DNA from 4 places in the Pantoea sp. GW821-FHT03E06 genome. Region 3 is predicted to be linked to each of the others. Evidence: predicted binding sites of a transcription regulator. Region 3 holds the regulator's gene; each other region holds the start of a gene.
What was found. The regulator LexA, encoded in region 3, represses DNA repair genes until DNA is damaged. The targets are predictions, from matches to a motif close to TNCTGTATGTACATACAGNA.

Region 1 (7,954 bases), 150 kb from region 3:
AGCAGCAGAATCACCGCCAGCACCGATCCGCCAATCATCACGATGAAGCCGCCATCCCAGCCGAAGTAATCTACGGTGTAGCCGACAATGGCACTCGCCGCGACCGATCCGCCAAGATAGCCAAACAGCCCGGTAAAGCCCGCCGCGGTTCCCGCCGCTTTTTTCGGAGCCAGCTCCAGCGCGTGCAAACCAATCAACATCACCGGACCGTAAATCAGGAAGCCGATCACAATCATGCACAGCATATCGATGCCTGGATTGCCGGGCGGGTTCAGCCAGTACACCACGGTGGCAATGGTCACCAGCGTCATAAAGAACACGCCGGTGGCGCCTCGGTTGCCTTTAAAGACTTTATCTGACATCCAGCCGCACAATAGCGTGCCAGGAATACCAGCATATTCATAGAAGAAGTAAGCCCACGAGGACTTATCCAGTGTGAAGTGTTTTACTTCTTTCAGGTAGGTTGGCGACCAGTCGAGAATGCCGTAGCGCAGCAGGTAAACAAACACGTTTGCCAGCGCGATATACCACAGCAGCTTATTGGGCAAAACGTACTGCATAAAAATCTGCTTTGCCGTCAGCTCCTGCTCGTGGTTCTCGTTGTAATCAGGCGGGTAATCGTTCTTCCAGGCTTCAATCGGCGGTAGACCGCAGGACTGCGGCGTGTCGCGCATGAGCGCAAAGGCGATGAAAGCGATGATAATCGCGCAAAACGCGGGCATATACAGCGCCGCTTTCCAGTCGTTGAACCACGCCATACCCAAAAGGAACAGCAGCGGTGGAATGCCGCCGCCAACGTTATGCGCACAGTTCCATATCGACACAATGCCGCCGCGCTCCTTCTGCGACCACCAGTGCACCATGGTGCGTCCACACGGTGGCCAGCCCATGCCCTGGAACCAGCCGCACAGGAATAGCAGCACAAACATCACCATGATGCTTGATGTCGCCCACGGTACGAAGCCCATAAACAGCATTACCGCTGCAGCGAGGATCAATCCAGCGGGTAAAAACACGCGCGGGTTCGAGCGGTCCGACACTGATCCCATAATGAATTTCGAGAAGCCGTAAGCGATAGAAATTCCCGACAGCGCAAACCCGAGATCGCCACGCGAGAAACCTTGTTCAACCAGATAAGGTATCGCCAGCGCAAAGTTCTTACGCACGAGATAGTAGGCGGCATAGCCAAAAAATATTCCCAGGAAAATTTGCCAGCGCAGACGACGATAGAGCGGATCGACACGATCATCCGCCACCTGGGGCCGATGCGATGCAGGTTTGAAGATACTCAACATGAGTGTGGCCCTCTAGGGCGCGATATCGTTATGAATTCCCAGCAGGTTGGGGCAAATGCAGCAAAGGTTATAAACGGAAAGGTGATGTTTCCATTTCGCGCAAAGGATAGTGATGGTCACGTACGGTTACTGTGATATGTGACACATTTGTTACAGTTTGATGACGATGAAGAGCGATAAAAACCAGGAAATGTTGTATTTCGCGCATTTTACTGGGGTTATAAAGCGAAGCGATAACGATTAATTGCCGATATTTTGCGCTATTGTAAACCAGATAATTCAGCCCGATCGCGACAGTTTGTTTACACTAGCGCTACTGTTTATTTTGGGATCGTTACCGTGCTGTTACTGATCGTTACCACCATTCTGTGGGCTTTTTCCTTCAGTTTAATCGGGGAATATCTGGCGGGTCAGGTGGATTCCTGGTTCTCTGTGCTGATACGTTTAGCGCTTGCCGCTATCGTCTTTTTGCCTTTCCTGCGCTGGCGCGGCTATCGTGCTTCTACCATCCTGCTGTATATGCTGGTGGGCATGCTGCAGCTCGGCATCATGTACTTGCTGAGCTTTGAAGCTTACTTGTATCTGAGCGTGACCGAGTTCCTGCTGTTTACCGTAATGACGCCGCTGTATGTCACGCTGATCTACGATTTACTCCGTCGGCGTCCGCTGCGTATCGGCTACGCCTTCAGCGCTATGCTGGCTGTGATTGGGGCGGCGATTATTCGTTATGACAAAGTGAGCGACCATTTCTGGTTTGGCTTGCTGCTGGTGCAGGCGGCGAATATCTGCTTCGCCATTGGCATGGTCGGCTACAAGCGCCTGCAGGAAACCCGCCCAATGCCGCAGCACACCGCGTTTTCATGGTTCTATCTCGGTGCGGTGATCATCGCCGTCATTGCCTGGAGCCTGTGGGGCAATCCCAACAAACTGCCTACTACGTCGCTGCAGTGGGGCATTCTGGTATGGTTGGGCGTTGTGGCTTCAGGTTTGGGCTACTTCATGTGGAACTACGGCGCCACGCAGGTGGATGCGGGCACCTTGGGCATTATGAACAATATGCATGTGCCAGCGGGCTTACTGGTGAATCTGGCGATCTGGCAGGAAAAACCGCACTGGCCGAGCTTTCTCGCCGGTGCCGCTGTGATCTTCGCTTCGCTTTATGTGCATAAACGCTGGGTGTTGGGCAGTAGTTCCAAAAGCAGCGCATAGAGTCAAAATCTCAGCGCTGTGTCGTAGGGTCGCCATTTTTTGGCGACCCATTTACGCCTTCTTAACTGGCCCCGGCCGATGAATCATCGTCAAACCCTTTAGGAAATTACGCAGAATCTGGTCGCCGCACTCGCGGAAATTCTTATGATCCGGGTTACGGAAAATGGCGCCCACCTCAGCCTGCGAAATCTTGAAGTTCGCTTTCAGCAGCACATCGGGAATATCGGTGGTTTTCAGCGCAAAGGCGATACGCAGCTTCTTCATGAAAATATTATTGTTCATGCGGCGCTCAATCGACGGTGCGGGCGCATCTTCACTCTTACCGCGACGATAAAAAATCAGACCGTTGAGGAAGTAACCCATCAACACATCGGGCAGCTTGCGAAACGCAGCATCGTCATCCTTCTTCATCCACGCCTGCACATCTTCCAGCGGCACTTCACTTCCCGCTAAGGCAAAAATCTCCACCACTTTGCTATCGCTCAAATCCAGCATATAGCGCACGCTGCGCAGAACATCGTTACTCATCATGGTGAAACTCTCTTGGTCGCGGGTTGAGGCGGCGCATTATAGAGCAGGCGGGGCAGGGATAACAGCACAGGCGACATTCGCCGCCCCGCGTCATCAGGATGAGGTGGTTTGTAATGCGCCAGGACGCGCAGCATCGCGCACGAAAGGTAAGTGTTCACAGGCGTGCTGACGGGCAAAACGTACAAAGGCTTCCAGCACCGGCTGACGCTGCTCGCCTTCACGTACCGCAGCATACAGGCGACTCCACAGGCCCTCGCCCAGCGTTCTGGTCACCACCAATCCCTGATGCTCGAAATTCTCCACCACCCAATGTGGCAGCGCGGCAATGCCCATGCGCGCTGACACCATCTGAATCAGCAGCAATGTATTATCCACGCTCTTCAGCGCAGGACTCACGCCCGCCGGCTGCAGGAAGTGCCGCCAGACATCCAAACGTTGACGCTGCACCGGATAAATCATCAGCACCTCTTCGGCCATATCTTCCGGAGAGATGTGATCAAGCTGCGCCAAAGGATGATCCGGCGCCATTACCAAACGCACTTCAAAATCAAACATCGGCGTGTAGAACAATCCGCTGCGCGGCAGAATATCTGAGGTTAATACCACATCCAGCTCACCCTGCTGCAGTGCGGGTTGCGGATCAAAGGTCACGCCGGATTTGAAATCCATCACCACCTGCGGCCAGCTTTGGCGGAAATTATTTAACGCGGGCGTCAGCCACTGAATACAGCTGTGGCACTCAATGGCGATACGCAACGTGGCCTGATGCGGCTCATGACATGCCTGCAAGGCCTGCTGAATCTGCGGCAAAACCTGCTCGGCCAGCTGCAACAATATCTCTCCCTGCGGCGTAAAGCGTAGCGGCTGGCTTTTACGTACAAACAGACGAAAGCCCAGGCGCTGTTCCAGATCGCTGAACTGGTGAGATAACGCTGATTGCGTTTGATGAAGCTGGGAGGCGGCGGCGGCTAAAGAGCCGGTATTCCGTAACGCCTGCAGCGTCCGCAGGTGTTTGAGTTCGATCATGAGATTCCTTCACATCGAGATTGAACAAATTGCGCTTGAGGAACATACAGTACCCGCAGATTATAGCGGTGTAAACATCTGGACGGCTAAACATCTCAAGTAAGCGCTGCGGCCACTTTACGTTTGTCCAGCCACACCGCTCGGCGAAGGGAATTTGCCTTCGCTGGATGAACGTAAATCGGTTGTACCTAAAGAATATCTGGAGAACATCAAATGACCATTCTGAACCATACCCTCGGTTTTCCTCGCGTCGGTCTGCGTCGTGAACTGAAAAAAGCACAAGAGAGCTATTGGGCAGGAAAAAGCTCACAGGAAGAGCTGCTGGCGGTAGGTCGTGAACTGCGTGCCCGTCATTGGCAACAGCAGAAAGACGCGGGCGTGAATCTGCTGCCGGTCGGTGATTTTGCCTGGTACGATCACGTACTGACCACCAGCCTGCTGCTGGGTAACGTGCCAGCGCGCCACCAGAACAAAGATGGTTCTGTTGATTTGGATACATTGTTCCGCCTGGGGCGTGGCCGCGCACCTAGCGGCGAACCGGCGGCGGCGGCCGAAATGACCAAATGGTTCAACACCAATTATCACTACATGGTGCCAGAATTCAGCCAGGGCCAGCAGTTCAAACTGACCTGGACACAGCTGCTCGATGAAGTTGATGAAGCGCTAGCGTTAGGCCACAACGTTAAACCGGTGGTGCTCGGCCCGGTTACCTATCTGTGGCTGGGTAAAGTGAAAGGCGAGCCGTTCGATCGTTTGTCACTGCTCAAAGAGATCCTGCCCGTCTACAAACAGGTACTGGCTGAACTGAAAAAACGCGGTATCGAATGGGTGCAGATCGATGAGCCTGCGCTGGCGCTGGAGCTGCCGCAAGCATGGCGCGATGCGTTCAAAGCGGCTTACGACGTGCTGCAGGGCGAATGCAAACTGCTGCTAACCACTTACTTCGACAGCATCGGTCAGAACCTCGACGTAATTAAAGCGCTGCCGGTGCAAGGTCTGCACGTTGATCTGGTACACGGTAAAGATGACATCCAGCAGTTGAACCAGCAGATCCCCGCAACTTGGCTGCTGTCCGTCGGCGTGATCAACGGCCGTAACGTTTGGCGTGCGGATCTCAGCAGCTGGTTTGAACGCCTGCAGCCGCTGGTTGGCCAGCGTAAACAGCTGTGGATCGGTTCATCTTGCTCGCTGCTGCACAGCCCCATCGATTTGAGTGTGGAAACGCGTCTCGACGACGAGGTGAAAAGCTGGTTCGCCTTTGCATTGCAGAAGTGTACGGAGCTGGCGTTGCTGAGTAAGGCGCTAAATAACAACGATGCCGCCTCTCTGGTGGCGTGGAGTGCGCCGATTCGTGCTCGAGCCAACTCAACGCGCGTGCACAATGCCGCGGTTGGTGAGCGTCTGGCAAAAATTCAGGCGAAAGATGTAGAACGCACCAGCAGCTATACCGAGCGTGCCAAAGCACAGCGCAAGCGCTTCAACTTGCCTGCATGGCCGACCACCACCATCGGTTCATTCCCACAAACCACTGAAATCCGCGGTCTGCGCCTCGATTTTAAGAAAGGTAACATTGACGGCGCTAACTATCGCACCGGTATCGCCGAACACATTAAACAGGCGATTGTTGAGCAGGAACGTTTGGGCCTTGACGTGCTGGTACACGGTGAAGCAGAACGTAACGACATGGTCGAGTACTTCGGCGAAAACCTCGACGGCTTCGTATTTACACAAAATGGTTGGGTACAGAGCTATGGTTCACGCTGCGTTAAGCCGCCGATCATCATTGGCGACGTCAGCCGCCCTAAAGCGATTACCGTCGAGTGGGCAAAATACGCGCAGTCGCTGACCGACAAACCGGTTAAAGGCATGCTGACCGGCCCGGTGACCATTCTCTGCTGGTCTTTCCCGCGTGAAGATGTGACCCGTGAAACCATCGCCAAACAGATTGCACTGGCGCTGCGTGACGAAGTGGAAGATTTGGAAAAAGCCGGTATCGGTATTATTCAGATTGATGAACCCGCGCTGCGTGAAGGCCTGCCGCTGCATCAATCCGATTGGGCAGCGTACCTGGCCTGGGCGGTCGACGCCTTCCGCCTGAATGCCGCAGTAGCGCAAGACAACACGCAGATTCACACCCACATGTGTTACTGCGAGTTCAACGACATCATGGATTCAATCGCAGCGTTGGACGCGGATGTCATCACTATCGAAACGTCACGTTCAGATATGGATCTGCTGGATACCTTTAAAGAGTTCGCCTATCCCAACGAAATCGGTCCCGGCGTCTACGACATTCACTCGCCTAACGTACCGAGCGTGGAGTGGATGGAAGAGCTGCTGCGTAAAGCGGCGCAGAGTATTCCGCAAGCGCGTCTGTGGGTGAACCCAGATTGTGGTTTGAAAACCCGAGGCTGGACGGAAACGCGTCAGGCTCTGGCTAACATGGTGAAAGCGGCGCAAAACCTGCGCGGTGAAAAAGCGTAATTGCGGTAAAAGTGGTTGTGTTAATACGTTGGGGCGCATGAGCGCCCCTTTTTTATTACGCGTTCGGCGCCACGCCATGCTGCGTGAACCACGCCAGCATGCGTTGCCAGCCATCTTTAGCAGAATCCGCGTGATAGCTCGCACGGTAATCGGCGTTGAAGGCGTGACCGGCATCCGGATACACCACGATCTCCGCTTTGGCATTGGCAGCATGCAGCGCCTGACGCATCTTATCAATGCTCTCCAGCGGAATGCTCTCGTCCTGACCACCGTACAATCCTAATACCGGCGCATTCAAATCCACCGCGATATCAATAGGATGCTTTTGCTGCTTCAGCGTTTTTTCACCGTCTAAGCGGCCGTACCACGCCACTGCGGCACGCACCTGCGGATTGTGTGCAGCAAATAGCCAGCTAATGCGTCCGCCCCAGCAGAAACCGGTAATGGCCAGGCGACGGATATCGCCATCATGGCGTGCCGCCCAGTTGGCCACATGATCGAGATCGGACAGTACCTGCGTATCCGGCACCTTGCTCACCAACTCTTTGAACAAGGTGGGAATGTCGTTGTAATCGTTAGGATCGCCTTCGCGGAAATAGAGCTCAGGGGCAATCGCCAGATAGCCTTCCAGCGCCAAACGGCGGCAGATATCGCGGATATGCTCATGCACCCCGAAAATCTCCTGCACCACTAAAACGACCGGCAGCGTGCCCTGATACGCTTTTGGCCGTGCATAATAGGCGGGCAGATTTTCGCCCTGGCTTGGGACTGAGGTTTCACCCGCATGAATCGCGTCGCTGGCGGTAATAATGGTGCTGCTTGCGGTGGGCTGAACTGCCGGCGCAAAGCCGCCGGGCGCCGTTTTTTGTGTCATATTGTCTTCGGTTTTCATTATTCTCTCCGTGCTAGCCATTGCGCAATCACGTAACTATAGCCTGGCTGAGGTAAGCCAGACTGACGTAGGGTGCCGAGGAATTTTTCATGCATACTTCTTCTCTATTAACATTGCGCTAAGAACTTACACAGCACCGCTTGTAGCAATTCAGAATTGCACAGCGTTAATGTGTGATGATAATCACATAATATTTTTCTGATAATGTAAGTTTCATTGTTGATGGTGAAATGAATCACATAATTATGTTGCCTGCTCACGTAGAGTGGCGCGCACATCCCCCCTATTTAGCAGGAGTCTGTTATGGCCGAGTCTGACGTTTTCCACCTTGGTATTACCAAAGCTTCCCTCAAAGGCGCCACCCTTGCCATCGTTCCCGGCGATCCAGAGCGCGTGAAGAAAATTGCCGCGCTGATGGACAATCCGCAGCATCTGGCTTCACACCGGGAGTTCACCACCTATCTGGCGGAAGTGGATGGAAAACCTGTGGTGGTGTGTTCAACCGGTATCGGCGGGC
Region 2 (7,954 bases), 2.1 Mb from region 3:
CGGCTGCAGGTTCAGCGTTACCGAAGCGGATGGCGCTTTCTGTTCACGCACGAACAGCGTCGGTTTTGGCATCGCCAAGTGTACGCGTACGCTTTTTACCGGGCCAAGCGTCTCGATAGTGCGTGAAAGTTCACCTTCCAGCGCGCGCTGGTAGTTGATCTGCTCACTGAACTGGCTGATGCCGAACTTCTCTTTATCCATCAGCTCGAAGCCAACATTGCCGCCCTTCGGCAGACCCTGTTGCGCGAGGCGCAGGCGCAGTTCATGCACCTTATCGGCGGGCACCATCAGCGCGCCACCGTTCTCGGCGAATTGGTAAGGGATATTCATCTGCGTTAGCTGGGTGACAATCGCGCCGCCATCCTCATCAGAGAGGTTGTTATAAAGGACGCGATAATCAGGCGCTTTAGCCCACAGCACCAACGCAAAAACCACCGCGATAACCGCAGCGGCAGCAACAATTAAGGGAATACGCGGATTGGCGCGCAGGCGGGCGAGAAGGTCACTGAAGCCTTTCTTTGCTGTATCCTGTGTAGCGGCTGCACTCGCATTCATGACCGTTTCCTGCCTGACATAATTGACCGGGTGTGGTGTTGTGGTGACAAAACGTACTCCCTAATATTTCCCCCCTAAAATCGGCAGGGGCAAAGAATAAATTCCACTTCAATGCGGGCATTATTTGATGAATCGTGTCACTTCGATGGTTGGATAAGCCGGGTTTTTTGCGTTCATTTAGCGCCTTTGTCCTATTGACACTGTGTTAACTTTCTCATCGTGAAAATTTAATCCCTTCTTCAATGAGGAACAGGCAATGTCAATTCAGGCGATTGATGGCGTGTTGCAGCAGCTGCAAATGACGTCTTTACAGGCCAGCGGCAAGCAGGCTGAGTCAACCAATCAGGTAGATTTCAGCGCCACCATGAAAGCGGCACTGGACAAAATTAGCGACACCCAAACGGCAGCCCGCACTCAGGCGCAGGATTTCGAAATGGGCAAACCGGGCATTCAGCTCAATGATGTGATGGTCGATCTGCAAAAATCCTCAATATCTATGCAGATGGGCGTGCAGGTGCGTAACAAACTGGTGTCGGCGTATACCGATATCATGAACATGCAGGTGTAGTTTCAGGTATAGTTCCGCGCGGTGATTGTTGTCGTGTCAGGCGGGAAGGGCGGGCTGTTACAGTGTGCAACCGGGGTCCCGGCCTTACGCGCGGCATTATTTAGAGAAGAGGATTCTCACGTGAAGAATGGCCTGCTGTTGTTAATCGCTGTTGTCCTGCTGTCGGGATGCGACAAGGATGAAGCGACGTATTACCCGCAAATGAAAAACTACGCCTATCTCTATCAATTCGAAGCCCTGCCGGGCAAGGTAAAAAATACCCATCAAACGTTGTTCACTGCCGATGGCCAGCAAATCTTTGACGTGAATGTCGATTTCGATCGCGACGGCTGCCTTGCGCATGTTAAATCCGTCGGCAAAGAGGGCGAGGTGATTGAAGTGTCGCGCGAAGGCGATCGGTTAATCGGCAGCGAGAATGGTCAGGACGTTGTGGTGACGCTGGATAAAAACTGCGCCATGGTGAAGAAGGTTACGCCAGCGCTTAGCGTGGATATTGCCTATAACAAACAGGGTTTGGTTGAGCAACTCTCATCGCCAGCCTCCGACGTGGCTTTTCATCTGGCTTATAATAATGCCGGTGAAATGGCGGTGTTAAGTATTACCCAAGCTGGAAAAGAAATGTCGCGTGCCACCGCAGTCCGGGACGCGGATAAGAAAAAAATCTCGGATGTGGTCACCACGGTAAAGCGTAACGATCAAATAAAAACCGTCAGCAACCTGTGCAAATATAAAAATCATGTCCCTTATTACTGCGACATCATTACTGCGGACGCGGCAGGTAAGGTGATGGACAAGCAGTACGGCAATATCGAAGTGGCTTATTATTAATGCGGTTATTTTGGTGCGCATCAATGCGCACCTTATACAGGAATGCGGCGGTTTTGCTTAGGTCGCCATTCACGGCGACCGCAAGGTTATTTAATTTCCGGCCACGCCACGGACGGGAATCCATTCAACAGCGGATAGGCAAACAGGAAACCCTGGAACTGGCTAATGCCCGCAGCTTCCAGCCACATCCACTCTTCTGCTTGCTCAACGCCTTCGGCAATCACCGCAATCTCCAGTGACGCGCAGCACTTAATGATCGCGTGCATAATGGCCTGTTTGGGGCCGCTTTTATGGACATCACGAATAATTTCCCGATCGATTTTAATCTTGTCCGGCTGGAATTTTGATAACAGCGACAAGCCGGCAAAGCCCGCACCAAAATCATCCAGCGCCAGACTGATACCCGCCGCCTTAAGCTTTCTGACTTCAGCAGCGAATTCATCGGAGCGTGAAATGATCTCGTTTTCGGTCACTTCCACAATAATCTGCTGGGGAATTAATCCACTCGCTTCAATCTCTTCCAGCAGGAAATCCACTGCATTGGGCACCGCCACCAGCGACATCGGCAAGAGATTTACCGACAAACGGTGATCGCCGATACCCAAGTGATAGGCCAGCTTAAACGCCAGGCTTTTGGACTGAATATCCGCATGGTAAATGGCCTCGCCCCCGAAGGCGGAAAAATACTCCTGTGGGGAGCCGCCGGTCGGGGTGCGGATCAGTGCTTCGTAAGAGGTTACGCGCCGGGCAAAGGGATCGATAATTGGTTGAAACGCAAAACGACAATCCTGCAAGGTATCAGCAAAATCGATGAGCTCGGTAGCATCGGCTTCGTCAGCAATAAATTCCCATGTATTGGCCGGGGGAATTTCAAAATAGTTCTCTTTATCGCGCGCAACCACGAAGGTCCGCAAAAACTGCAGCGCGCGATCTTTGTAGGTCAGCTGATAACGGGACGTGCCTTTATCCAGCACCGCTTGCAGCACGGTATCTTTGTCATGTTCGCGCAGATCAAACAACTCCATGCCCACCTTGCCAAAACGGCGTTCTGGGGCGAAGTCATGCATCAACTCGACAAGATTGTGATGGCGCGCATCCTGGCAAATACGCTGATAAATGCCCTGTACGGCGTCGCGTGGTCCCTCCAGCAGCTGGAAAAAATGCAGGCCATCAAATAACAAAATGCCGGTGACATCGAAGTTTTTGTTTTTACTGTTGGCTTTAGCAACCATATCTTCGAGCGTTTTGATCGGCACGTGATCGTGCAAATGGCTGCGATAAATTATCGTGGTAAGCATGGCGATTGTCCGGCTAATTTCTAATTTTGTGGCTACATTAACAGGCAACCGCCCGGGTCTGTCCAGAGCTTGTCGCGCCTGGCGTAAACTTTTTTTAAAATAATAGGTTAACCGAAGCGGTTAACGGCTGCGGTATCGCCGCAATTCCATTAGCGTGCCAATAATTTCCAGCCTGGATGTTGCTGTGTGTAGGTGCGGGAAATCGTCATTAGCCGGGCGCAGCGCGAACGTTTTCTCGTCATGCTGCTGGGTTTGCAGGCGATAAAAACGCACCATTGCTACGCCATCCACTAACGCCAGCACCGCATCTCCAGGCTGTGGCGCAACCTGTGGATCAAAGATTAAGGCGTCCCCGGGCCGGTAGTCGGGCAGCATCGACTGATCTTCCACCGTCACCGCCAGCGCCGCATCGCTCAGCGTTGCTTCCCGATAGAGAAAATGTGTAGCCTGCTGCTGTAACAGCAGGCGCGCTTCACTCAACCACTCCGACGCTTGCGCAAGACTTATCAATGGCACCGCGGTCACCGGCGCGCGCCTGGGCGCAGCGGTAAACACCTCGCCATCGCCATCAATGATCCACGCTGCCGTGCATTGCAGCCACTCCGCCAGGCGCAGCAAATTTTCACCGCGCGGCACGGTTTCCTCCTTTTCCCACTGCGATACCGCGACATGCGACACCCCGATCCCTTTCGCCAGGGTTTGCTGGGTCAGTTGCAGTGCTTTACGTCGTGCCCGGATGCGTTCACCGGAAGATTCTTTTTTCATCATCTTGACATCTCCTGAAGAATTAACTTAAGTATACTTAAATTCACAAATTAAAGTAAACTTAAATTCAGGCGTTGACCGCAAAGCTGGCAAGGGTGGTCAGCGTGCTTTTGGGGCGCAACCCTTGCCAGGGTTGAGAGGTGAAGCATGGAAAGTAGTTTGGTCACCAGCGTAGGTGCGTTGCTTCTCGGCGGCGGCGCTGCAGCTGTGTTCTGGAAACCATTAATGGCGGGTATCGCCGCCATTGTGACCAGCAATCGCGCTGGCGGCGAGATCATCACCAGCTACAAAGAGCAGGTGATGCTGCTCAAAGAGGGCCATGCACTGATGCGGCAGGAAAATGACGAGCTGCGCATTCGGCATGACAAAAATCTGCGGCGTATCTCTTCGCTGGAAACCGATCTGCGGCTGATAAAAAACGCGCTGAGTATTTTGCTGGCCACCACAGAAGCCGAACACAGTGAGAAGTTCCGCCATCAGGTCAACCAACTTATCACCACTCTGGAGGAGAGTCGCGATGATGCAGATAAACAGTGAATACGTAGTGAAAAACCATCGGCGCCAACTGTTCCTCGGCGGCTTTCTGCTGATGTTATCGCTGATGTGCGTCGCGATGACGGTGCTGTTTTTGTTCGTTAGCAACAGTGCCAATCAGCGGGTGGAGGAGATTCGCCAACAATATCGGACGATATCAGAACGCCGTGAAGCCCGCGTGGCAGAACTCACCAACCAGCTGGTGACGCTGCAAAACAAGCTCGACGATTTATCTAACCATCCTGTTAGCACGCGCGCTAATAAGGGTAAACCGGCTGAAGGAGACACGTCGCCGCCTCAACCCAAGCGTTAAGGAGGGCATTATGCGCATTACCCAGCGGATCGCAGCCAGTCTTGGCCGACTGTGGTCTTTATTAAGTCAGAAGGAGAAAACGATGAGCGATCAAACTGTAATCGATCCAACCAGCACCACTGTAGCCAGCCCCTCGGCGGCAAGCGCGCAAACGTCGTCGCCCGCCGAGGACTTCGCCAATGAAATTGCCACGGCGGCACCGGCGTCAGTTGCTGCGGCGCCAGCGGCCACTGAGGCGGCACCCGCCGCCGCATCGGCTCCTGTTACCCCGGTAGCTGCCGAGGCGGCTCCTGCCGCTGCACCGGAGGCCGTTCCCGCCACCCCCACGGAGGTCTCTCCTCCCGCTGCAGCCGAAGCCGTACCGGCCGCCGCCGCGCAGGAGGTCAGTCAGGCGCGGCAGGACGTCACGGAGGGCGTGAAGGATTTTGCCCAGGCCTTCAGCTTTGTAGAGCAGGGGGTGATCAAATTGGGGGATGCCGCGAAAGATGAGTTGATAGATCTGGCGAGGAAGTATCTGTAATGCACAATTACTCGCCCGGGGGGACAGGGATGTCCCCTGTTTATTAACAGGTTTAGAGAGTTCCGATTATTCCTAAGGCGACTTCGATATTTTGCACTACCTTTAATCATTCAAGCGTTATTTAAACCGGCTTATTAAGCGAGAAGGAAGATAGCATGAGTGATACAGAAACTGTAAAAACCAAAACTGACTACTTACGTGATGTCACCTCCCAGCTTAAAGAGATGCGCCACTACGCGCAGACCAACACGGAGACGCTTTCTGCCCACTGGCTGGCCTTTGATGCAGGTGAGTATAAAGACAGCGAATATGCGGGACGTTTCGATAAGTTGCTGAACAAGCAAGGCAAGCTGCTGGATGATATTGATGAGGCGATTCAGGACCTGGAAATCGCCGTTAACCATGCCGAGCAGGAAAGCTAAGTTCGCATCGCTCTGGTGGCCTAATCGGCCACCAGCCACATCTCCGCTTCATCGAACATCTCTTCAACAATCCGCGCAATCGTTGCTTTGTCGTTCTTACTCATATCGGTATCAATCGCATTACGCTCCATTGGTTTGACGCGTACCTCAATATCCGGAAAGACGCGCTGTACACGCTTTTCCAACTCCTGCAAAATCATCTCGCGTGCACCCGGTAAACCGGCCACATTGCGCTTATCGTAAATCAGCTCCACAAACATCAGGGCGTTCCATTCAGCGGATCGGGTGCGTCATAATACTGTAAATAAAAACAGGGGCAAGCGGTGACGCCACGACCATGACATTTTTTGTTGCGTCATGCAGACGGTGGCGAATTTGTACCAGCACATCAGGTTGTTCGTCGATTGAGATTTTTAACGGGGGTTAAGATGCGCCAACTGGTTATCGATATCTTGCTGAAAATGGCAAAAATGGATGTGGAAGCAAAAGAGCTGGTGGCGCAGGTTGAGGCGCAGTCACTGCTGATTGCCGCACTGCTGATTCAGGCAAAAGAGGATAATTCGCTCACCATTTCCGAGACGGTGCAGGATGCAATTGTTACGGCATCACGCGCGTCGCAGGAGTTTTTACAGTCGGATGTTGATCTGCTGCTCACGCACGTCAATCGTCTTTTGGCAGTGGCGAGTTATATTGAAGTCAAAGGGATAGAGCGAGAAGGGTAAAAAAATATAACCTCTGGAAGTGGAAATCCAGCAACACTTCCAGAGGCGGTGCAACCGCACCATTCGTTCAAGGACAATCTACGACTGATGTCGTAGGCAGTAACTTATACAAGTTTTAGTGACTTGTACAATTATTTCCTGATCGATTTGTGTGGTTGGAGATATCTACCTAATGCATTTTCATCACGTTGGGGTTAAAGCTCGTTTTTAATGCAGAACGCTTCCCACGTCATGCCTAACGCTTCCGCGTGAGATTTTAGATACTTTTCAATGGCATCCGCCGCCACTGCTTTGTCTGGCTCAGCCAGCTGAATAGAAAAAAGCATGCCGTCCAGCTTCTTCTGACGTAAAAACGCCGCGTAAATGCGTTCAGCATGCCACGCGCGTAAATCGGCTAATGACAGGCTCGCCTGCTGCGCATCACTCTCGGTAAGTTCATCCAGGGCGGCCTGGAAATCGGGATGGGCGGCGAAAAACATGGTGCGTGCCTTAGCGTAATACTCTTCTGGGGTTTTCATTCGCGGTTCCTGCATATCAACTTGCGCGCTAGTGTAACGTGCATGGGCGATGTTGTCAGGCTGGTCGGTGCGCATGAATGCGCACCCTACAACATCCCCACCGGTTGGCCGTAGGGTCGCCATTTATGGCGATCGCACAAAAAACTCACTGGGTCGGCCGTAGGGTCGCCATTTATGGCGACCACAACCCGCTCAATGCCGCTGCTGATAAAGGCGCGTAACGTCCTGCTGATTCTTCTGGAGCGTCTCATCCAGCGTCAACTTGCCGCTCAGCATATCCGCCATGTTCTGCCCAACCGCATTGCCCATCTGGTCGAATCCTGGAATGCTCACGTACTGCACGCCCTGATACGGCACCGGATTGAGCGTGGGTTGCTCCACGGTAGCCGAATCAATGGCTGCACGCACCTGCGCGGCGTAGGGCGCCAAACGCTGATAGCGGGCTTGCTGATAGGTTGAATTGCGACTGCCCGGCGGCACCGCGCCCCAGCCAACGGTATCAGCCACCTGCTGGATGTACTGTTTTGAGGTTGCCCAACTAATAAAGGCGATGGCCGCGTCACGATTCGGGGTATTGGCCGGTACCGCCAGCGCCCACGACCACAACCAGTTCGAGCCGTTACGCGTAATACCGCCAGGCGCCGGCGCAAAGGCCAGCTTATCCGCCACCAGTGAGATCTGCGGATTGACCAGCAAACCTGCGGCCACCGTACTGTCGATCCACATCGCGCACTTACCCTGCGCCGTCAGACGCAGTATCTGGCCGAAACTGTTCTTTACCGTGTCTGGCGGCCCATCCTGCTTCACCATTTGCAGATAATCACCCAGCACTTCACGCCACTCCGGGGAATTCAGCGTGGGTTGCCAGTTCTCATCGAACCACTGCGCGCCGTAGGCGTTGGCCATGGTGG
Region 3 (7,954 bases):
GCTAAAGCTGAAGAAGAAATAAATACCGCATTCAAACCAACAAGATAAGCAACTTTTTTGTGCCTGAATAGTGTCTTCACCATGAGCCTGCCATCACCTTTGAAATGTCGCTGAGCCACTCACCGACGGAACAGTTTAGTTAGCCGCTATTCTGAACCATGGCTAACGCTTCATTGCTGTGAATTGAAAGGAAATAGCACTGCTATTCGCAGAATTGGATGCTTTCACACCATTCCGCTGTGTTTTTATGCGGAAAGATTAACAGTGTTTAAATTGATACCAGAAATTACTTAAGACCTTTTGAACCATAGACGCTAACCTGGTGAGTTGCAAAGCAAAATCCCAGCGGCCGTTGCCTTGGCTACATAGAGGTTTACATCGGGAAAATGGGCAAAAACTGAAGGTCAATACAAAGTGGAACGGTAACAAATTGATTAACCGGTTTTTTTAGCAGAAAACACGCCTAAAAAAGCAATAACAGCAGTAGAAAAAATTGTGTGATAAAATAACATAACCTGCAACCCGGAGAATGCTCATGTCTAACCTCACGCCCGAACAGCTGCTTACCCAGGCTGAATCACTCTGCCTTGACCGCGGCGTGCGCCTTACTACTCAGCGCGCTGAAGTATTGCGTCTGATGGCTGAGCAAAATGGATCAATTAGCGCTTACGACCTGCTGGATCAGCTGCGCGTCAGTGAACCTCAAGCCAAACCGCCCACGATTTATCGTGCACTGGATTTTCTGCTGGAGCAGGGATTCATTCACCGCGTGGAATCGAATAATAGCTATGTGGTTTGCCACCATTTCGACGAACCAGCGCACACTTCTGTGATGCTGGTGTGTGATGGCTGCGCGGCGGTAAGTGAAAAGCATGCACATGGAGTGGAAAAAACCATTGCGACACTGGCAGATCAGGCAGGGTTTTCACTGCGTCATACGGTGATTGAAGCACATGGCTTATGCGAGAATTGCACGGAAGTTGCGGCTTGTACGCGGCATGATAGTTGCGAACACGACCATCAGAGTGAGAGTAAAAAACGGGTGAGAAAGGCTTAATTGGCACTTCCTTGTGCCGACCCGATCATAATGATCGGTGGGTAGGAGCATCGTCCTTAATAAGACGTCGATTACCAGCGGTAATCTTTGTTGTGGCTTTCCCAGTCTTTCACTTCGGTCTCTGCCTGATCTTTCGCATAACCGTAGCGTTCCTGGATTTTACCGACAAGCTGATCGCGTTTACCTTCGATCACGGTCATATCATCATCCGTAAGCTTGCCCCACTTCTCCTTCACTTTCCCTTTGAACTGCTTCCAGTTTCCACCAGCTTCGTCTTTATTCATAATAATCCTCCACTTCATCCTGAGTGAGACGGATACATTCTCTGTATATCAAAGAACATACCCACACGATGCGCTATTCATCTGCGCCGTATGAGTTAATTATAGTTGCCGCTTCGAAGTTTGCAGGAAATTACAGATTAATCTGTAGGTTACGCTTCGCTTATTCAGGCATTAAACCAGCTGTCGCGCTGCCAATGACCGCGCCACATCAGCCACAGCGTCACACCTCGTAGCGCCAGGAATACCGTTATCGCCAGCCATAAACCGTGGTTACCAAGCCAGGGCAATGTTAGCAGCGTCAGGCCATAACCCATGGCGGCTATCATCATGCTGTTACGCATCTCACGACCACGCGTCGCACCAATAAACATGCCATCCAGCAGATAACACCAGACGCCTATCAACGGCAATATCACCTGCCAGATGAGATATCTGTCGGCCATTTCACGCAACGCTTCCAGTGATGTCAGCATGGCCACAATCTGCGGCCCCGTGAACGCATAAATCAGGGCAAATATTGCGGCGACAAAACAGGCCTGACGGCAGGCCGCGTGCCAGATAAGTATTAATCGACTGCGATCTTTCGCGCCTACCGCTTCACCCGAGCAGGCTTCAACCGCATAAGCAAAGCCATCTAGCGCGTAGGCGGTAAAAGTGAGGAACATCAGCAATACGGCATTAACCGCCACCACATCAGGACCAATGCGCGCCCCCAGAATGGTCAGGGATGCAAAGCAGATTTGAAGCATTAAGGAGCGCAGCATGATGTCGCGATTAAGACGGAACAGCCGCGCGGCATCGCCACGCCAGCTGCTTTTTAGTAGAGCGAAATAAATACCGCGCAGTTTGAGTACGCGCGCCACCATCCACAAACCTACTCCCAGCGTGACATATTCAGCCAGCGCCGTTGCCGCCGCTGCACCGGCCACTCCCCAATGCAGCTGAAGGACAAATAAAAGGTCGAGCAGGATATTCACCAGATTCCCGACGATAAGCAATACCATCGGCGCACGCGCATATTGCACGCCTAACAGCCAACCAAGAATAACCAGATTAGCCAAGGTGGCGGGCGCGCTAAGCCAGCGAATCTCAATGAAAATTTTGGCCTGCTGCTGCACTTCTGGGCTGCCGCCCATTAATGCGGCTGCCAAACTGCTTACCGGCGTTCGCAGCACCATAAATAGCAAACCAAAAACCAAAGCAATCAACAGCGGTTGGGTCAGGGCGCGTGCCAGCGCCGTTTTGTCATTGGCACCAAACGCCTGCGCGGTAAGGCCAGTGGTACTCATGCGCAGAAACAGCAGGAGCATAAAGATAAAACTGGTTGCCGTGGTACCCACGGCGACGCCCCCAAGATAAATCGGGCTATCGAGATGACCAATAACGGCAGTATCCACCACGCCCAACAATGGAACGGTGATGTTAGAGAGGATCATCGGCAGCGCCAGCCGCCAAAGTGCTTTATCTGAAGGGGAAAACAGCTGCATCAGCCCATTCCGTTATTTGCGGTAACCAGCGTGATTGCGCCCGACAGTGCCGCAGAAAATGTCAAAAAGAAGAAACTAGCAGACTGCGGCCAGCGCAGCATACGCCGCCGCAGTAGGAGGGAATCAGGAACGAATCAGAGCCATTCGCCGTTACGCACGATCCCAACGGCCAGACCTTCAACGGTCAATGATTGCTCGCGGGTATCTACCACAATCGGTTGGAAATCGTTATTTTCCGGCAGAAGATGGACAATCGCGCCCTGCTTTTTCCAGCGTTTGACCGTGACTTCGTCATCAATGCGCGCTACGACAACCTGTCCGTTACGCACTTCCTGCGTTTTATGCACCGCCAGCAAGTCACCATCCATAATACCGATGTCTTTCATCGACATACCGCTCACACGCAGCAGGAAATCCGCGCTGGGTTTGAACAGGTTTGCATCCACCTGATAGTGCGCTTCAATATGCTCCTGTGCCAGCAGCGGCTCGCCCGCAGCGACACGACCAATTAATGGCAAGCCTTCGCTCGGCTCTTCTTCCATTAATAAGCGAATCCCGCGCGATGCGCCGGAAACAATTTCAATTACGCCTTTACGCGCCAGCGCTTTCAGATGCTCTTCAGCAGCATTGGGCGAGCGAAATCCCAGTTGCGCAGCAATTTCCGCACGCGTTGGCGGCATGCCCGTCTGGTTAATATGGTCGCGAATCAGGTCATAGACCTGTTGCTGCCGTGCAGTTAACGCTTTCATCCCGCCCCCTGGTTGTTTATACAGTCGCTGTGAGTATATACAGGTATTGGCGAAATGAAAACCGTAACAGAGGGAAAAATCAGCGGTTTGATGAATCTGGAATGGCTATCTCAAATGCGTCCAGAGCAGCACGATCCAAACAAAAAGAGCCAGTAAGATAGTCAGCAATACCGCAGCCGAGCCCATATCTTTGGCGCGCCCTGATAAGGGATGTTGCTCCTGGCCAATGCGGTCAACGACGGATTCAATGGCACTATTAAGGATTTCGACAATGACAATCAGTACCACGGAGCCAATCATCAGCACGCGGGAAATGGCGTCTACATCCAGCCAACATGCCACGATAATCGCCACCAGCGCGGCTATCGCTTCCTGGCGGAATGCCGCCTCGTGCTGCCATGCGGCACGCAGCCCCTGCCAGGAATAACCGGCTGCTTTCACTATTCTTACAATACCGGTGACGTTATTTGCCATGTTTATGGAACCCTTGATCTATTTTGACGTCAATGTGTGGGCAGTATGAGGTGGCAGAGCCACAGATCTTCGCTGCACTTTCTGGTATGCTTGCCGCGCTTTGCTAACAAGAGGCTTTAAGTTGTCTATGTCAGGTTGGCGTAAACTCTATTACAAATTATTGAATTTACCACTCTCTATTTTGGTAAAAAGTAAGGTCATTCCGACCGATCCTATCTCTGAACACGGAATCGATCCGACACGTCCAGTGATGTATGTTTTGCCTTATGATTCAAAGGCTGACTTGCTCACACTTCGTGCACAATGTCTGAAACACGATTTGCCCGATCCGCTGGCTCCGCTAGAGATCGATGGCACCTTGCTGCCGCGCCACGTGTTTATTCACGATGGCCCACGCGTTATTCCCTATTTCGTGGCCAATCCCGAATCGGTAAAGCTGTTCCACGATTATCTGGATTTACACCGCAGCAACCCGCAGCTCGATGTACAAATGTTGCCGGTCGCGGTGATGTTTGGCCGCGCGCCGGGACGTGAAACATCAGGTGAATCCACACCGCATCTGCGCGTTCTGAATGGCGTACAGAAATTCTTCGCCATTTTGTGGCACGGTCGCGATAGCTTTGTCCGCTTCTCGCAAACCGTTTCGTTACGTCAGATGGCGACCGAACACGGCACTGATAAGTCGATTGCACAGAAGCTGGCGCGTGTCGCGCGCATTCATTTTGCTCGCCAGCGTCTGGCCGCTGTGGGTCCACGTCTGCCTGCACGCCAGGATCTCTTCAACAAGCTATTGCAATCCAAGGCGATTGAAAAAGCGGTGGAAGATGAGGCGCGCAGCAAAAAGATCTCACATGAGAAAGCCCAGCAGAACGCCATCGAAATGATGGAAGAAGTGGCGGCAAACTTCTCCTACGAAGCGATTAAAGTGACTGACCGCGTGATGGGCTGGCTGTGGAGCCGGCTGTATCAAGGCATCAACGTTCACGGTGGCGAGCGCGTACGTCAGCTGGCACAGGATGGACATGAGATTGTTTATGTGCCCTGCCACCGCAGCCATATGGACTATTTGTTGCTTTCCTACGTGCTATATCATCAAGGCCTGGTGCCGCCGCACATTGCTGCAGGTATCAACCTGAACTTTTGGCCTGCGGGCCCGATTTTCCGTCGTCTTGGCGCGTTCTTTATTCGTCGTACCTTCAAGGGCAATAAACTTTATTCCACCGTGTTCCGTGAATATCTCGGCGAACTGTTTAGCCGTGGTTACTCGGTGGAATATTTTGTGGAAGGCGGCCGCTCGCGTACCGGTAGATTGTTGGATCCGAAAACCGGCACGCTATCAATGACGCTGCAAGCCATGCTGCGCGGCGGCAGCCGTCCCATCACTTTCGTGCCAATTTATATTGGTTATGAGCACGTGATGGAAGTGGGCACTTACGCGAAAGAACTGCGCGGCGCGGCCAAAGAGAAAGAGAGTTTCCTGCAGATGGTGCGCGGCTTACGTAAGCTGCGCAATCTTGGTCAGGGCTACGTCAACTTTGGCGAACCGCTGCCCTTGATGAACTATCTGAACAAAAACGTGCCGGAATGGCGTGATGCGATCGATCCTATCGAACCCCAACGTCCAGCCTGGATGACGCCAGCCGTAAATGACATTGCGGCGAAGCTGATGGTGCGCATCAACGAAGCCGGTGCCGCGAATGCCATGAACCTGTGCGTCACCGCGCTACTGGCCTCACGTCAGCGTTCACTCACTCGCGAACAGTTGATTGAGCAGCTGGAGTGCTACACCCAACTGCTGCGTAACGTGCCCTATTCGCCGGAAGCAACCGTGCCGGATATGAGCGCCGAAGCACTGCTTGATCACGCCATGGGCATGAACAAGTTCGAGACTGAGCAAGACAACATTGGCGACATCATCATTCTGCCGCGCGAGCAGGCGGTGCTGATGACTTATTACCGCAACAATATCCATCATATGCTGGTGATGCCATCGTTGATCGCCGCCATCGTGCAGCAGCATCGTGAAATCAGCGAAGCAGAGTTGCTGCGCCAGGTTAGCCTGGTGTATCCAATGCTGAAGAGCGAGTTGTTCCTGCGTTGGGATAATGCTGAGCTGCCCGCCCTGCTGAATGCACTGTGCGTAGAAATGGCGCGTCAGGGGCTGATTACACTGCAGGATGGCCAGCTCAAAATGAGCCCGGCACGTCATCGTTCATTGCAGCTGCTGGCAGCGGGTATTCGTGAAACGTTGCAGCGCTTTGCGATTACCTTCGCCATTCTCAGCGCGAAACCGGCGATCAACCGTGGCACGCTGGAGAAAGAGAGCCGCACGCTGGCTCAACGTCTCTCAGTGCTGCACGGTATCAACGCGCCGGAGTTCTTCGATAAAGCAGTGTTTACCGCATTGGTACTGACGCTGCGCGATGAAGGCTACATCAGTGATAAAGGTGATGCAGATGCAGAACGTAGTCATATGATGTGGCAGATGCTGGCGGAGTTAGTGACAAGCGATGTGCGTCTGACGATTGAGAGCGCGGTCGCGCACGATTAACCTGGCGACCCGCGATAAAAAGGCGCACTTCGGTGCGCCTTTTTTGTTTACAGCAAATCGGCGAACGGTACGGTGCTGAGCAAGATGCCGATAAATAACACCATGCCCACATAGTTGTTATTCAGAAACGCCTGGAAGCAGGCATCGCGCTCGCGCTGAGCAATCAGCTTCTGCTGATGCACAAACAGTCCCGCGGCGAGTAACAGCGACCAGTAAAACGCGCCGTTCAAATGGAGCATCATTCCGACCAACGCCATCAGGGCGAGCGTCGCCAGCTGCAGCAGACCGATAATCAGCTTGTCGTAACGACCAAACAAAATGGCCGTCGACTTCACGCCAATCTTCACATCGTCATCGCGGTCAACCATCGCATATTGCGTGTCATAGGCCACCGTCCAGCAGATATTCGCCAGGAATACTAACCAGCAAACCAAAGGTAAGGACTCACTAACTGCGGCCCATCCCATCGGAATCGCCCAGCCAAACGCCGCGCCCAGCACCACCTGCGGCAGATGCGTGTAGCGCTTCATAAACGGATACACCCATGCCAGCGCCAGGCCGCCAAAGGAGAGCAAAATGGTCATGGTGTTCATGGTCAACACCAGCATAAATGCCAGAATTCCCAGGCCGGCAAACAGCAGTTTGGCCTCCTTCTCCGTCACCGCACCGCTGGCCAGTGGACGTGAAGCGGTACGCTTAACATGACCATCGATTTTGCGGTCAGCGTAATCGTTGATCACGCAGCCCGCTGCACGCATCACAATAACGCCGAGGACAAATACCAGCAGCACCGGCAGCGGCGGAATCGCCATGCCGGAAAGCCACAGCGCCCACATCGTCGGCCACAGCAGTAAAACGGTGCCGATCGGTTTATCGATACGCATCAGTCGGCGGTAAGCCTGCCATTTGGTCATGGGAAGAGTGTTTTGCACGGTCATTTATCCTTGGTCCAGCGTGCGATACAGCGGCGACGCAGGTAAAAACAGTTCAGTAAGCAGCAGCGGTTTGCCTGATAAACGCAGGCGGGAACGCCGTCCCCACAGATCGCCCACCTGGCCTGCATCGATAAAATCGCGGCTCAAGGTAGAAGAAGAAAACAGGTAGCGGCCAAGAGGACGCGTACCCAGCTGTTGCAGCATCAGCTCCGGACCGTTCAGGGTGCTTTCCGGTACCACGGTTCGGCCTATCAACCAGGGTTCGCCATCGCCGCACAGCACGATTTCGCGTAGCCAGAACCGTTGGTCTGCCGGCAAAAACGCGGCTTCATCCGTCACTTCATCTATGCCAATAAAGTCTTCGCGGATGAGTTCAACGGTCACCTGGCGGCAATGCTGTTCGAAGCGACGCGTCAT
Region 4 (7,954 bases), 2.9 Mb from region 3:
AAAAGCCTGCTGGCGAACGTGGAGCAGATTCGTACCGTGGCGGACTTCACGCCGCGTGACCGCTTTATGTCGGCGCTGCCGCTGTTCCATGCTTTCGGTCTGACCGTTGGCCTGTTTACGCCGCTGCTGACCGGCGCGCAGGTGTTTCTCTATCCGAGCCCGCTGCATTACCGCATTGTGCCGGAGCTGGTGTATGACCGTAACTGCACCGTGCTGTTTGGCACCTCGACCTTCCTTGGCAACTACGCGCGCTTCGCCAGCCCGTATGATTTTGCGCGGCTGCGCTATGTGGTAGCCGGCGCAGAGAAACTGCAGGAAGCGACGCGCCAGATTTACATGGAGAAGTACGGCATCCGCATTCTTGAAGGCTACGGCGTGACGGAATGCGCGCCGGTAGTGGCGATCAACGTGCCGATGGCGGCAAAAAGTCACACGGTAGGCCGTATTCTGCCCGGCATGGATTCGCGTTTGATTTCGGTGCCGGGCATTGAGCAGGGCGGTCGCCTGCAGTTGCGTGGTCCAAACGTGATGAACGGTTATCTGCGCGTAGAGAATCCAGGCGTGTTGGAAGTGCCGGTGGCCGATAACGGCGAAGGCGAGATGGAAGCAGGCTGGTACGACACCGGCGATATCGTCAGCTTTGATGAAGGCGGTTTCTGTCAGATTCAGGGCCGTGCGAAGCGCTTCGCAAAAATTGCCGGTGAGATGGTATCGCTGGAAATCGTTGAGCAGATTGCGCTGAAAGCCTCGCATGAGAAGCAGCATGCCGCATCGTTGCGTCCGGACGGCAATCGTGGTGAAGCGTTGGTGTTGTTCACCACCGACACGGTATTGAGCCGCGACACGCTGCTGAAAGCCGCGCGTGAGATTGGTGCGCCGGAGCTGGCGGTGCCGCGCGACATCCGCGTGATGAAGCAGCTGCCAATGCTGGGCAGCGGCAAACCGGACTATGTCAGCCTCAGACAGCTGGCGGAAGAGGAGCAGGTATGAGCCAGCCGTTAAATAGGGATGCACCGCTGCTATCGCGCAGCATGCTGGCGGTAATTGTGGCGCAGTTCTTCTCAGCGTTTGGCGACAACGCGCTGCTGTTCGTGACGCTGGCGGTGCTGAAAAATCAGTACTATCCGGACTGGAGCCAGCCGATCCTGCAAATGCTGTTTGTGGCGACTTACATTCTGCTCGCACCGTTTGTAGGTCAGATGGCGGATAGCTTCGCCAAAGGCCGGGTAATGATGTTTGCCAACAGCCTCAAGCTGCTGGGCGCGCTGGTTATCTGCTTTGGCTTCAATCCGTTCCTCGGCTACACGCTGGTGGGAATTGGTGCGGCGTCCTATTCACCCGCTAAGTACGGCATCCTGACGGAAATCACCCACGGTGAACGCTTAGTTAAAGCCAATGGCTTAATGGAAGGCTCGACCATAGCGGCGATTCTGCTGGGCTCCGTGGCGGGCGGTATTCTGGCGGACTGGAACCTGGTCGCCGCGCTGGTGGTGTGCGCCATGACGTATGCGATGGCGGTGGTGGCGAATATCTTTATTCCGCGACTAACGGCGGCGCGTCCGGGCCAGAGCTGGCACTTTGGCGCGATGCTGCGCAGTTTCGTGGCGGCGACTAAAATACTGTGGCGCAACGGCGAGACGCGTTTCTCGCTGCTCGGCACCAGCTTGTTTTGGGGCGCGGGCGTGACGCTGCGTTTCCTGCTGGTGCTGTGGGTGCCGGTGGCGCTCGGCATCAGCGACAATAAAACCCCTACCACGCTGAATGCAATGGTGGCGATTGGCATTGTGATTGGCGCCGCCGCAGCGGCGAAACTGGTGACGCTGCAAACCGTGCGCCGCTGCATGCCAGCCGGCGTGCTGATTGGGGTGATGGTGGTGGTGTTCGCGCTGCAACAGAGTTTGCTGAATGCCTATCTGATATTAATGCTGATTGGTGCACTGGGCGGTTTCTTCGTGGTGCCGCTCAATGCGCTACTGCAGGAGCGCGGCAAGGATACCGTGGGTTCGGGTAACGCGATTGCGGTGCAGAACCTTGGTGAGAATACCGCCATGCTGCTGATGCTGGGATTGTACACGGTGGCGATCAAGCTGGGTGCGCCAGCAGTGGCGACCGGCGTAGGATTCGGTGCGATCTTCGCCGTGGCGATTGCGCTCTTGTGGTGGAAAAGCCGTCGTTAAATCGTGCGGTAATTGAATGGGTCGCCATGAATGGCGACCCTACGATTGACATGTAGGGTGCGCATTAATGCGCACCTGGTTTCAAGGCGCGGGATAAGTAAACTGGCGGTGAATCGCTTCCAGCTCCTCTAACACCTCGGCGTTCAGCGTCAGATTGAAACTCTCCACGTTAACCTTCAGTTGCTCCATCGTGGTGGCGCCCAATAGGGTGCTGGCGACAAACGGCTGCTGACGCACATAGGCCAGCGCCATCTGCGAGGGATCCAGGTTGTGCTTCTTCGCAAGATCCACGTAGGCAGCAATCGCCTGCTGTGACTGATCGCCGCTGTAGCGCGTGAAGCGGCTGAATAGCGTATTGCGCGCACCGGCCGGTTTTGCCCCGTTCAGATATTTACCGCTCAAGGTACCAAACGCCAGGCTGGAGTAAGCCAACAGCTCAACGCCTTCATGCTGGCTGATCTCTGCCAAACCCACCTCGAAACTCCGGTTCAGCAGGCTATACGGATTCTGGATGGTGACGATACGCGGCAGCTCATGCTTTTCCGCCAGCTGCAGGTAGCGCATCACGCCCCACGCGGTTTCATTCGATACACCAATGTAACGAATTTTACCGGCGCGCACTTGTTCCGTCAGCGCTTCCAGCGTTTCCAGCAGCGTCACTGGCACGCTGGAATCGGTAAATTGATAGCCCAGCTTGCCAAAATAGTTGGTCTGGCGCTGCGGCCAGTGCAGCTGATAGAGATCGAGATAGTCGGTATTCAGGCGTTTCAGGCTGGCATCCAGCGCTTCACGGATGTTTTTGCGATCCAGCGCCTGGTGCGGGCGAATCGATGCATCGGCACCGCGCACTGGCCCCGCCACTTTACTGGCCAGAATGATTTTGTCGCGGCTGCCGCGCTTTTTCAGCCAGCTACCAATGTACTGTTCAGTTAAACCCTGGGTTTCCGGGCGCGGCGGCACCGGATACATTTCCGCAGTATCAATCAGATTTATGCCGCTGCTAACTGCGTAATCGAGTTGTGCGTGGGCGTCGGCTTCGCTGTTCTGCTCACCAAACGTCATGGTTCCAAGCCCCAGCTGACTCACTTCCAGCGTGCTATGGGGAATACGGTGATAGTGCATGTGCCGGCATCCTATTTTCATTATGAAAGGGAATGTTGTGTCCAGTGGGACTATAGCGTGTGAAGCGGCGCGGAAGGAAGGGGGGAAAGTTCGGGAAATCGCCTGCACAGGGAGAAAACGTGTGCAGGCGATGTAATTTGGCACTTAACGCTCAATGATGGTCGAGACCTCATCACCATTGATCTGCATCTGATGGCCTTGCTCATCGGTGTACTGCACTAAACCGGTCTCTTTATCAATGGCGGGCTTACCATCGGTCATAATCATACGACCATCTTTGGTCGCCATCACGTAATCACTACTGCAACCACTCATCAATACCGCAGCCAACATGACACCCACTGCACTTACCAACCCTTTCATTCTTCTCTCCTTCCAACGACTTCAACAGCAAAAGTGTAGTAATAAATGCTTTCGCCGTTAGGAGTAATCGCATCATTCCTAAAATTTATCGGCAGAAAAGTGCATTTACATTAGAAAATGACGGGCGAGCAAAGGACCGGTGAAGCTTTTCTTTAAATAAAAACCGCGTGGCAGCGTCATGATAGGCTCGCCGTGTTGGCCAATGGCTTCCGTCAACGCTTTGCTGTTCGCCGCTTTAGGACGGATTTGTAGCCAGGCGCCGTGACGTGCGGTGATGCGCTCTACCTGACCCAGCACAATCATATCCATTAGCTCTTCCCAATCCTCACGCAGTTGCTGTTCCTCTTCTTCACTGGGATGCCACAGCAAAGGCGATCCCACGCGGCGATCGGCTAGCGGTATGCCACGATCGCCTTCGATCGGGATCCACAGCACGCGCGCCAGCTTGTGGCGCACATGGCTGGTTTCCCAGGTGACGCCGCTGTTACCGGTAAGCGGCGCAACGCACACGAAGGTGGTTTCCAGCGGTTTGCCTTGCGCATCCACCGGTATGGTTTTCAATTCAATGCCGAGATGGGCGAAATCCTGCTCGGCTTTGCTGCCCGCGCTGGCGCCCAGATGCAGCTCTAACAGCATACCCACCCAGCCTTTGTCACGCTTCAGGTTTGGCGGAATGGGCAGGTTAAGCTGTGCCGCCAGCGCGGCAAATGTTTGGCCGGCCAGTCGCTGTGCGCGCTGCAGTAATTCCGCTTCATTTTCCGGTGGCGACGGCAATAACGGTGAGGAGTGCATGGTAAAACTCACATTGGTTGAAGAGTGAACAGTAAAAGCTGGCTGAATTTGTCCACATGGCAGATACGTGAATAAGTGTGATAATAGCATGATTCAGCGTGCTTTTTTTAGATTGATGCCCGTTAACAGCAGAAGTGCTATTAAGGTTATCCCAGCTTGTTATCGACAATGAACAGATGTTGAACCTAGTTATCCACAGAAAAGTGGGATAACCCCTGGTTATGAAGATACCTGTTTCCATTTACAGCCTTGACTTTCGCGTTTTGAACGCTTTTTTTCCTTTCTTTGACCAGGTTTAGGGCATTCTCTGTGGATAAAAACGCCGCTGATGGATCTTTAACCGATCGCCAAAAAGCAAATGTGAGTAAAGGACGATCCTCTTAGGATTTAGTCGACGATTTTTTAATAACTCGCTGAAAAATAATTTTTTTTGTGAGTTTCACTTATTGTTTTGTAAGAGTTTTCTGAAGTGGTTATTCACTTCATTCCCGTGTTCTGCACAACGCTATCCACAGAAAAGGTGAATAAGATCGGCCATAATTCCCGCTTGCTGTTTATAACTTGGCTTATCTCTGTGAGTTATCCTGTTTTTATTCCGTTATCACCCTCAGTATCCAGTGGTTTACCGCCTGTAAGGAGTGTGAAACAATCAGGCTATTCAAATTTAGCTTTGAGGTAGTCCAGTGATCGATGATGATGGCTACCGCCCGAATGTTGGTATCGTAATCTGCAACAGGCAAGGACAAGTGTTATGGGCCAGGCGCTTTGGACAGCACTCCTGGCAATTTCCTCAGGGAGGCATCAATCCGGGTGAAACTGCTGAACAGGCGATGTATCGCGAACTGTTCGAAGAAGTGGGCTTACACCGCAAAGATGTTCGAATACTTGCTTCAACCCGTAACTGGTTACGTTACAAGTTGCCAAAACGTTTGGTGCGTTGGGACACAAAGCCGGTGTGTATCGGCCAGAAACAAAAGTGGTTTCTTCTGCAGTTAATGTGTAGTGACGCGGAGATCAATGTGCAGCACAGCAGCACGCCCGAGTTTGATGGTTGGCGCTGGGTTAGCTTCTGGTATCCGGTACGTCAGGTCGTCTCTTTCAAGCGCGATGTTTATCGCCGCGTAATGAAAGAATTCGCTGGCGTGGTGATGTCTATGCAGGAGAGTGCGGGGCAGCGCAATAACGCCGCCCAACGACGTAAAAGAGGATAGGCCACGCCCTTTATGCTCACTCAGTTGCGCGAAATAGTAGAAAAAGTGGCGAGTGCTCCACGTCTGAATGAAGCACTCGACATTCTGGTAAACGAAATTTGCCTTGCGATGGAAACCGAGGTTTGCTCGGTTTATCTCGCCGATCACGATCGTCGTTGCTACTACCTGATGGCGACACGCGGACTAAAAAAGCCGCGTGGTCGTACGGTCACGCTGGCATTTGACGAAGGTATTGTTGGCCTTGTCGGACGCTTAGCCGAGCCGATCAACCTCGCCGATGCTCAGAGCCATCCCAGCTTCAAATACATTCCTTCTGTTAAAGAGGAGCGTTATCGCTCCTTCCTCGGTGTCCCGATTATCAGCCGCCGCCAGCTGCTTGGCGTGTTGGTTGTGCAGCAGCGCGAACACCGCCAGTTCGATGAAAGCGAAGAGTCGTTTCTCGTCACGCTTGCCACGCAAATGGCCGGCTTGCTGTCGCAATCGCAGCTTGGCCAACTGTTTGGCCAATTCCGCCAGACGCGCGTCAAAGCGATTGCCGCTGCGCCTGGCGTGGCGGTTGCGCCAGGTTGGGTAGATGAAACCCAGCCGCTGCTCGATCAGGTCACTGCCGCTTCCACGCTGGACGTGCAGCGCGAGCGCGAGCGCCTGGTGCTGGCAATGGGTGAGGCGGGCAACGAATTTCGCCGCTTCAGTAAACGCTTTGCCGCCAGCGTGCAGAAAGAGAGTGCGGCGATCTTCGATCTCTATTCGCATCTGCTCACGGATGCGCGGCTGAAAAAAGATCTTTTTGACGAGATCGATCGCGGATCGGTCGCGGAATGGGCAGTCAAGACGGTGATCGAGAAGTTCGCCGAACAGTTCGCTAATCTGCAGGATCAATATTTACGCGAGCGCGCCGGCGATTTGCGCGTGCTAGGTCAGCGTCTGCTCTTTCACCTCGATGATTCGCTGGTGGGCACCAATGCCTGGCCGGAACGCTTCGTACTGGTTGCCGATGAACTCACAGCCACCACCCTGGCCGAACTGCCGCAGGAGCGTTTAGCCGGCGTGGTGGTCCGCGACGGTGCGTCCAACTCGCATGCGGCGATTTTGACGCGCGCGATGGGCATTCCAACCGTGATGGGCGCGGATATCCTGCCCGCCCAGCTTAACAAACGCCTGCTGATTGTTGACGGCTACCGCGGCGAAGTGCTGATCGATCCTGAACCGGTGTTGGTACAGGAATATCAGCGTTTGATCAGTGAAGAGAACGCGCTGAGCAAAATGGCTGAAGGCGTGGTTGAGCAATCCGGTGAGCTGAAAAGCGGCGAGCGCGTGCAGGTGATGCTGAATGCAGGCCTCAGCCCGGAACATGAACAGGCGCTCGACAGTTGGGTTGACGGCATTGGCCTGTATCGCACCGAAATCCCGTTTATGCTGCACAACGGCTTCCCTTCCGAAGAGGAACAGGTGGCGCAGTACCAGGGCATGCTGCAGCTGTTTTACGATAAGCCGGTCACGCTACGCACGCTGGATGTGGGGGCTGATAAACAGCTGCCGTATATGCCGATCAGTGAAGAGAATCCCTGCCTTGGCTGGCGCGGCATTCGTTTAACGCTCGATCAGCCGGAAATCTTCCTGGTGCAGGTGCGTGCCATGCTGCGTGCCAATGTGGCGTCTGGCAACCTGAGCATTTTACTGCCGATGATTAGCCATATTGATGAGATCGATGAAGCGCGTCGTCTGATTGATCGTGCTGGTCGTGAAGTGGAAGAGATGCTGGGGTATGTGATTCCCAAGCCGCGGATTGGTATCATGATCGAAGTGCCCTCGATGCTATTTATGATCCCGCATCTGGCGGATCGCATTGATTTTATTTCGGTGGGCACCAACGATCTCACGCAATATTTGCTGGCAGTGGATCGCAACAACACGCGCGTGGCGAACCTGTATGATTCGCTGCATCCGGCAATGCTGCGGGCGCTGCACACCATTGCCAGCGAAGCCCGCGAGGCCAAACTGGAGCTCTGCTTGTGTGGTGAAATGGCCGGCGATCCGATGTGTGTCGCGCTGTTAGTGGGCATGGGCTATCACCACCTCAGCATGAACGGCAAGAACGTGCCGCGCGTGAAATATCTGCTGCGTCATCTCGATTTCGAGGAAGCGCAGAAATTGAGCGAGCATGGATTGGCAGCGCATACGGCATCAGAAGTACGTCACCTGGTTTCAACCTTTATGGAGCGTCGCGGTTTAGGCGGCCTGATTCGCGGCGGGCGTTAACGGTTACATCTTGCCGACCTGTGTACAACC

Region 1: the regulator LexA is predicted to act here: its motif matches at 4,094-4,113, upstream of metR (HTH-type transcriptional regulator MetR).
Region 2: the regulator LexA is predicted to act here: its motif matches at 6,100-6,119, upstream of AC07WB_RS11440 (DinI-like family protein).
Region 4: the regulator LexA is predicted to act here: its motif matches at 4,684-4,703, upstream of mutH (DNA mismatch repair endonuclease MutH).

Annotation. Positions count from the first base shown of each region.
Region 1 is NZ_JBWKUG010000001.1:208,218-216,171, forward strand. Features, by position in the region: gene glpT (glycerol-3-phosphate transporter) at 1-1,295, opposite strand, end outside; gene AC07WB_RS00970 (carboxylate/amino acid/amine transporter) at 1,635-2,504, shown strand; gene AC07WB_RS00975 (YehS family protein) at 2,556-3,035, opposite strand; gene metR (HTH-type transcriptional regulator MetR) at 3,129-4,061, opposite strand; gene metE (5-methyltetrahydropteroyltriglutamate--homocysteine S-methyltransferase) at 4,275-6,545, shown strand; gene AC07WB_RS00990 (dienelactone hydrolase family protein) at 6,601-7,437, opposite strand; gene udp (uridine phosphorylase) at 7,741-7,954, shown strand, end outside.
Region 2 is NZ_JBWKUG010000001.1:2,450,395-2,458,348, reverse strand. Features, by position in the region: gene fliF (flagellar basal-body MS-ring/collar protein FliF) at 1-555, opposite strand, end outside; gene fliE (flagellar hook-basal body complex protein FliE) at 812-1,123, shown strand; gene AC07WB_RS11475 (YnfC family lipoprotein) at 1,244-1,951, shown strand; gene AC07WB_RS11470 (diguanylate phosphodiesterase) at 2,038-3,249, opposite strand; gene AC07WB_RS11465 (S24 family peptidase) at 3,370-4,017, opposite strand; gene AC07WB_RS11460 (hypothetical protein) at 4,162-4,551, shown strand; gene AC07WB_RS11455 (hypothetical protein) at 4,532-4,861, shown strand; gene AC07WB_RS11450 (hypothetical protein) at 4,872-5,381, shown strand; gene AC07WB_RS11445 (hypothetical protein) at 5,537-5,803, shown strand; gene AC07WB_RS11440 (DinI-like family protein) at 5,824-6,063, opposite strand; gene iraP (anti-adapter protein IraP) at 6,232-6,525, shown strand; gene AC07WB_RS11430 (DUF6388 family protein) at 6,720-7,043, opposite strand; gene AC07WB_RS11425 (ABC transporter substrate-binding protein) at 7,236-7,954, opposite strand, start outside.
Region 3 is NZ_JBWKUG010000001.1:353,316-361,269, reverse strand. Features, by position in the region: gene AC07WB_RS01650 (conjugal transfer protein TraF) at 1-83, opposite strand, end outside; gene zur (zinc uptake transcriptional repressor Zur) at 536-1,057, shown strand; gene AC07WB_RS01640 (CsbD family protein) at 1,129-1,341, opposite strand; gene dinF (MATE family efflux transporter DinF) at 1,506-2,828, opposite strand; gene lexA (transcriptional repressor LexA) at 2,963-3,577, opposite strand; gene AC07WB_RS01625 (diacylglycerol kinase) at 3,683-4,051, opposite strand; gene plsB (glycerol-3-phosphate 1-O-acyltransferase PlsB) at 4,179-6,602, shown strand; gene ubiA (4-hydroxybenzoate octaprenyltransferase) at 6,650-7,534, opposite strand; gene ubiC (chorismate lyase) at 7,541-7,954, opposite strand, start outside.
Region 4 is NZ_JBWKUG010000001.1:3,288,672-3,296,625, reverse strand. Features, by position in the region: gene aas (bifunctional acyl-ACP--phospholipid O-acyltransferase/long-chain-fatty-acid--ACP ligase) at 1-990, shown strand, start outside; gene lplT (lysophospholipid transporter LplT) at 987-2,177, shown strand; gene AC07WB_RS15380 (NADP(H)-dependent aldo-keto reductase) at 2,259-3,299, opposite strand; gene AC07WB_RS15375 (YgdI/YgdR family lipoprotein) at 3,444-3,662, opposite strand; gene mutH (DNA mismatch repair endonuclease MutH) at 3,768-4,454, opposite strand; gene rppH (RNA pyrophosphohydrolase) at 5,138-5,665, shown strand; gene ptsP (phosphoenolpyruvate--protein phosphotransferase) at 5,678-7,924, shown strand.